One region of the Streptomyces sp. NPDC005774 genome, then DNA from elsewhere that is predicted to be linked to it. Evidence: riboswitches for the same ligand, from Rfam matches in the RefSeq annotation. Region 1 holds a riboswitch; the other holds the start of a gene.
What was found. Region 1 has a riboswitch for cobalamin ahead of cobN (cobaltochelatase subunit CobN). Riboswitches for the same ligand answer to the same signal wherever they lie in the genome.
Positions count from the first base shown of each region.

Region 2: it holds a riboswitch for cobalamin, as region 1 does, so the genes downstream of both, ACFYQA_RS16690 (energy-coupling factor ABC transporter permease) here and cobN (cobaltochelatase subunit CobN) in region 1, are expected to answer to the same signal.

Region 1 is NZ_JBIAIV010000029.1:68,591-71,936, forward strand. It holds gene cobN (cobaltochelatase subunit CobN) at 1-1,371, opposite strand, end outside; cobalamin riboswitch at 1,401-1,548, opposite strand; gene cobG (precorrin-3B synthase) at 1,602-2,909, shown strand; gene ACFYQA_RS24530 (precorrin-8X methylmutase) at 2,906-3,346, shown strand, end outside.
Region 2 is NZ_JBIAIV010000015.1:148,918-152,263, forward strand. It holds gene cbiQ (cobalt ECF transporter T component CbiQ) at 1-56, opposite strand, end outside; gene ACFYQA_RS16685 (energy-coupling factor ABC transporter substrate-binding protein) at 63-452, opposite strand; gene ACFYQA_RS16690 (energy-coupling factor ABC transporter permease) at 452-1,228, opposite strand; cobalamin riboswitch at 1,258-1,466, opposite strand; gene ACFYQA_RS16695 (ABC transporter substrate-binding protein) at 1,716-3,323, shown strand; gene ACFYQA_RS16700 (ABC transporter permease) at 3,344-3,346, shown strand, end outside.

The DNA of each region.
Region 1 (3,346 bases):
CTCGCCCGGGGCGGGGCCCCAGTGCTCCTCGACGGCCGTGCGCAGTTCCCCGGGGAGGGTGGCGTACCAGCGCTTGTAGTCGGCGGCCGGGACGCGCACCGGGTTGCGGGCGAGCTGTTCCTCGGTGAGCCAGTCCTGGTCGTGCCCGCCCGCCTCGATCAGCGCGCGGATCAGTTCGTCGCCGTCCCCCGAGGCCAGTCCGGGGACGTCGGTGTCGCCGAAGTCGTACCCCTCGTCCCGCAGCCGGCGCAGGAGGGCCACCGCGCTGGCGGGGGTGTCCAGACCGACCGCGTTGCCGATGCGGGAGTGCTTGGTCGGGTAGGCGGACAGGACGAGGGCCAGGCGCTTGTCGGCGGCCGGGATGTGCCGCAGGCGGGCGTGGCGCACGGCGATGCCGGCCACGCGGGCGGCGCGCTCGGGGTCGGCGACGTAGGCCGGGAGGCCGTCGGCGTCGATCTCCTTGAAGGAGAACGGCACGGTGATCAGGCGGCCGTCGAACTCGGGCACGGCGATCTGGCTCGCGGCGTCCAGCGGGGAGACACCCTCGCTGCTCTCCTCCCAGGCGGTGCGGGAGCCGGTCAGGCACAGGGCCTGGAGGATCGGCACGTCCAGGGTGGTGAGCGCGCCCGCGTCCCAGGACTCGTCGTCGCCGCCGGCGGACGCCTCGGCGGGCTTGGTGCCGCCGGCCGCGAGGACGGTCGTGACGATGACGTCCGCCGCGCGCAGCTCCTCGATCAGTTCGGATTCCGGAGCGCGCAGGGAGGCCACGTACAGCGGCAGGGGCCGCCCGCCCGCGTTCTCGACGGCGTCGCACAGGGCGTGGACGAAGGCGGTGTTGCCGCTCATGTGGTGGGCGCGGTAGTAGAGCACGGCGACGGTCGGGCCGTCGGTGCCCTCACGGGGTGTGCGCTCCAGCGGCCCCCAGGTGGGCGCGGGCGCGGGCGCCTCGAAGCCGTGGCCGGTGAGCAGGACCGTGTCGGACAGGAAGCGGGCGAGCTGCTCGAGGTTGGCGGGCCCGCCGTGGGCGAGGTAGGCATGCGCCTCGGCGGCGAGGCCGACGGGGACCGTGGAGGCGGCCATCAGCTGGGCGTCGGGGGCCTGTTCACCGGTGAGGACGACGACCGGGCGGCCGTCGGCGAGCAGCAGGTCGAGGCCGTCCTCCCAGGCGCGCAGTCCGCCGAGGAGGCGTACGACGACCAGGCCGATGCCGTCGAGGAGTGCGGGCAGGTCGTCGAGCGGGAGGCGGGAGGGGTTCGCGAAGCGGTAGGGCACCGGGCCGTCGGCCGCGCGGGCGCTGAGCAGATCCGTGTCGGACGTCGACAGGAGCAGGATGCGGGGGTGCGTCGAGCGCTCCCCGGACGAATGCGGCATGCGTCGGCCGGCCTTCCTCGGGATCCGCGCCCCGGGTGGTACAAGACGGCTGGAGTTCCTGACTCGTCCGGCCTCGTGGTGGCCTGACTCACAGTGGCGGGACCGCGCCGGATTCGCACCGGGCTTCCTCCATGTCGCCGTCATGGCGATGGCGGATCTGATGATCCGCCGAGAGACATAGTACGGGTCGGGGCAAGAGGGCAGGACTTGGCTGCGGGGTGCCGATCTGTATGCTCGCCGCCATGTCCACGGCTCCCCTCCCCCCGTCGTCCCAGGCCACAGCGGTCTCCCGGGACCGCGGTGACGCCTGCCCGGGGTCGTTGCGGCTGCACACGGCCGACGACGGTGCGCTGGCCCGGGTCCGGGTGCCCGGCGGGGTGCTCGCCGTGCCGCAGGCCGAGGCACTGGCGGACGCGGCGGACCGGCTGGGCGACGGTGAACTGCATCTGACCTCGCGCGGCAATGTGCAACTGCGTGGACTGCGCGACGACTGCGGCGCCCGGCTCGCCGAACTGCTGGACGCCGTCGGACTGCTCCCCTCACGTGGGCACGAACGGGCACGCAACATCGTCGCCTCGCCGCTGTCCGGCCTCGACGGACGGGGTGTCCGGGATGTGCGGTCGTGGTTGTCGGCCCTGGACGGGTCACTGTGCGCGAGTGAAGCGGCGCGGGCGCTGTCCGGGCGGTTCCTGTTCGCGCTCGACGACGGGCGGGGCGATGTCGCCGGGCTCGGCGCCGATGTGACCGTGCGTGCGCTCGCCGGCGACGGCGCCCTGCTCGCCGTGGGCTCGGCGGAGCAGGCCCTGCGGGTGTCCGGGGACGAAGCGCCCCGGGCCGCCCTGCTCGCCGCCGAGGCGTTCCTCGACGTGTTGCGGGAGACCGGGGCGCAGGTCTGGCGCGTCGACGAACTGAGCCTTCCCTCCGGGGAGTTGACTCGTCTGATCCGGTCCCGTCTGACCGGTGCGGGCATCGGCTGCGTTCCGGCGCCGCACGACCGCGCCACAGCGGAGGGACCGCCTCCGGGGGTGGCCGGGGCGGCCTTGTCCGTCCATGTGCCCCTGGGCCGTCTCACGTCCCGTCAATGGCGGACCGTGACCCGGGTGGCCGCCGAAGTCCGGTCGGGCGAACTGCGCCTGACACCGTGGCGCGGCATTGTCGTCCCCGCTCCCGGGACGAGCGCGGCGACAGCGGCCGACACACTGACCCGTCTCTCCGGCACCGGCCTGGTCACCGACTCCTCCTCCCCCTGGCTGCGCGTCGGTGCCTGCATCGGCAGGCCGGGGTGCGCAAAGTCGCGTTCCGACGTGCGGGCGGACGCAACCGCCGCCCTCGCCGACGCGGGCCGCTCCCCCCTGCCGTTGTACTGGTCCGGCTGCGAGCGGCGCTGCGGCCACCCCCGCGGCGACCGGATCGACGTGGTCGCCGCCCCGGAGGGCGGCTACCGGATCGGCATGGCCGCCCGGGAGCGGCCGGAGCGTACCGCCGCCCTGGACGATCCCTCCCACCTCGCCGCCGCCCTGGCGGCCCTCACCTCATGAGCCGTACGACGACCGAGAGCAGCGAGAAGAGCACCGTGACCCCCTACGACTACGAGAAGGACGGGGCGGCCATCTACCGCCGGTCCTTCGCCACCATCCGCGCGGAGGCGGACCTCGCGGCCCTGCCCGCCGACGTCAGCCAGGTCGCGGTCCGGATGATCCACGCCTGCGGCATGGTCGACCTCGTCCGCGACATAGGTCACACACCCGGTGTGGTGGCCCGCGCACGCGAGGCCCTGCGCGGCGGGGCTCCGATCCTCTGCGATGTGCAGATGGTCGCCAGCGGCGTGACCCGCAAGCGGCTGCCCGCCGGCAACGACGTACTGTGCACCCTCTCCGACCCGGCCGTCCCGGAGCTGGCGGCGAAGCTCGGCACCACCCGCAGCGCCGCCGCGCTGGAGCTGTGGCGCGACCGCCTGGAGGGCGCCGTGGTCGCC
Region 2 (3,346 bases), on a different contig from region 1:
ACGGGATGACGGCGGCGCCAGCGACTGCTGTGCGCCGCCGCGTCGATCGGCAGCACGCGCGATCAGGCCCGGGGACCGGGGGAGACCGCCTCGCCGGGGCGGCCCGTGCCGGCGTCCGAGCCGGTACCGGGCGCCGGCTCCTGCTGCCGTGCCCGTTCCTCACCCTGTCGGCGCCCGCGCTGCACCCCGAAGTAGTACGCCAGGACCCCCGCACCGACGGCGGCCTGGAGGGCGAAGAGCCCCGACTCGATCTCGCCGGACGGAGGTTCGTACAGCGGCGAGAACCACGGCTCGTAGTCCGGTTCGAGCTCGGTGATGGCGGCCTCCGCCTCGCCGTCCGCACCGGCGAACGGCTCCTCCTTGTGGTCCCCGAGCCCGAGCGCCAGCGGCAGCACCGCGAGCGCGGCCACGGCGAGCAGCAGCAGGGTGTTGATCTTCGCGTTCCTGGTCATCACGCCACCGTCCCGGTACCGGTCGTCCCCGTCGTACCCGCCGTCTGCTTCATCTCCGGCTCCTTCTCCGTTCCCGTCGTTTCCGCCCCCGCCGTTGCCGACGCGGTCCGCTTGCCGGTCAGCAGCACGCCGAGACGGGTCAGTTCGCTCTTGCTGGACTGCACCAGCAGGCGCATCACCAGGACGGTCAGCAGCCCCTCGCTCACCGCGAGCGGGATCTGCGTGACGGCGAAGATGGAGCCGAACTTCCCGAGCGCACCCGGGAATCCACTCCCCGGGTCGGGGAAGGCGAGCGCCAGCTGCACACTGGTGACGCAGTACGTGGACAGGTCGGCGACGAACGCGCCGCAGAACACCGCCGCCATCAGCGGTGCCCCGGACCGCCGCGCCAGCCGGTACACGCCGTACCCCGCCCACGGCCCGACGATCGCCATCGAGAAGACATTGGCGCCCAGCGTGGTCAGCCCGCCGTGGGCCAGCAACAGGGCCTGGAACAGCAGGGTGATGGTGCCCAGCACCGCCATGATCGGCGGCCGGAACAGGATGGCGCCCAGCCCGGTGCCGGTGGGGTGGGAGCAACTCCCGGTCACCGAGGGCAGTTTCAGCGCGGACAGAACGAAGGTGAACGCTCCCGAGGCGCCGAGCAGCAGCGTGCTCTCGGGATGTTCCCTGACTTCACGGATGAGCGACCGGGCTCCGTGGACGACGAACGGCGTAGCCGCGACGCCCCAGGCGACCGCGTGCGCCGGTGGCAGAAAACCTTCGGCAATGTGCATGGCTCAGCAGACCCTCTCCAGCACCTCGTGGATGGTTGACGCGCCTTGGCCGGTCTCCTGGCTGACGGGTACCACCGCCCGAGCTCCGCCTTCCCGGGTCCCAGGTGGACCCAGTGGCTGCCCGTCGGTCCTGTCGGGGACAGGACCAGGGGCCGGAGCCGGACTTCCCGATCACAGTGGCGAGGGCCGCACCGGTATCGCACCGGATTTCCCGTTCACCAAGGCGTGGCGACAGTAGACCCGGACCCGGCCCGGTGACAAGCGGGTGCCGGGGGCGCGCGGACGGCGTTCCGCAGCTCGTCTCCCGGCGCACACCCGCGGCCTCGACGGCGGGGGTGCGCAGGTGGGGCGGCGGTCACACATGCGCCGCCCGCCCGGGCGGCCACCGCGCGCCGAAGCGTCGGCATGGGGGGCCGGGGCCCTGGGCAGAACCTTGCTGCAATTAATATGCAATAAAGAATTCCAGTCAGCAGAGGTGTGAGATTCGATGACGACCCGACGAATACGGCGTACCACCGGCGCGGCGGCCACGGCCGCCGCGTTCTCGCTGGCCGCCGCCTGCTCGGCGCCGACCGGCGGCTCGGACGCCGGCACGGGCGGCGGCGGGTCCGCCGAGTCCGTGGTGATCGGGGTCCCCAACGAACCCGACACCCTGAGCCCCCTGCTCGGCTACGGCAAGGACGGCAACTCCAAGGTCTTCGACGGGCTGCTCGCCCGCGACGCCGACCTGAAACTGAAGCCCGCGCTGGCGAAGGCCCTGCCCGAGATCGGCGACGACGGCCGCACCTACACCTACACCCTGCGCCCGGGCGTCGAGTTCAGCGACGGCGAACCCCTCACCGCCGAAGACGTCGTCTACACGTACCGCACGATCCTCGACGACAAGACCAACAACGCCGCCAAGAGCGAACTCGACGCCGTCAAGGAGGTCCGGGCGGACGGCGACGACAAGGTCGTCTTCACCCTCAAGTACCCCTACGCGGCCTTCGCCGCCCGCACGGTGCTGCCCGTCGTCCCCGAACATATCGCGGGCAAGCAGGACCCCAACACCGGCGCCTTCAACACCGAGCCGATCGGCACCGGACCGTACGTCCTCACCGGCTGGAGCAAGGGCGAGAAGCTCACCTTCAAGGCGAACCCGGACTACTGGGGCGGCGCACCGAAGGTGAAGAAGCTCACCATGGCGATCATCGCCGACGACGACGTCCGCGCCACCCGGCTGCGTTCCGGCGACCTCGACGGCGCGACCCTCCCGCCCAACCTCGCCGCCACCTTCAAGAACGACGACGACCGCACGACGTACCAGGCCACCACCTACGACTTCCGCGCCGTCACCCTCCCCACCGCGAACAAGGTCACCGGCGACACCGCGATCCGCCGCGCCCTCGACCTCGCCGTGGACCGCAAGGCCATGGTCGACAAGATCCTCGACGGCGCCGGCCGCCCCGCCTACGGGCCGCTGCCCCTCGACGACCCCTGGTACACCAAGGACGTCGAACGCCCCCAAGACCTCGCCGAGGCCGAGAAGATCCTCGACCGCGACGGCTGGAAGTCCGGCAAGGACGGCATCCGGGCCAAGGACGGCGCCCGCGCCACGTTCACCCTCTACTACCCCTCCGGCGACAAGGTCCGCCAGGACCACGCCCTCGCCTACGCCTCCGACGCCAAGAAGGCCGGCATCGACGTCAAGGTCGAGGGCGCCACCTGGGAGGTCATCGAACCCCGGATGGGCAAGGACGCCGTCCTCGCCGGCTTCGGCAGCACCGGCGACCCCGACTTCGGCCTCTACACCCTGCTGCACTCCTCCCTCGCCGGCGACGGCTTCAACAACATGCCCCACTACGACAACCCCGCCGTCGACAAGGCCCTCGACACCGGCCGCCGCAGCCAGGACCCCGAGGACCGCAAGGCCGCCTACGACGACCTCCAGCGCGCACTCGTCAAGAACCCCGGCTACACCTTCCTCACCCACATCGACCACCTCTACGTCCTCGCCGACCGCTGGGAAGACCTCACCACCCAGGTCGAACCGCACGAGCACGGCTTCGCCAGCGGCCCCTGGTGGAACGCCGAGGACTGGCAGCCCAAGAAGTGAAGACCCTCCCCTGGGGAGCGATG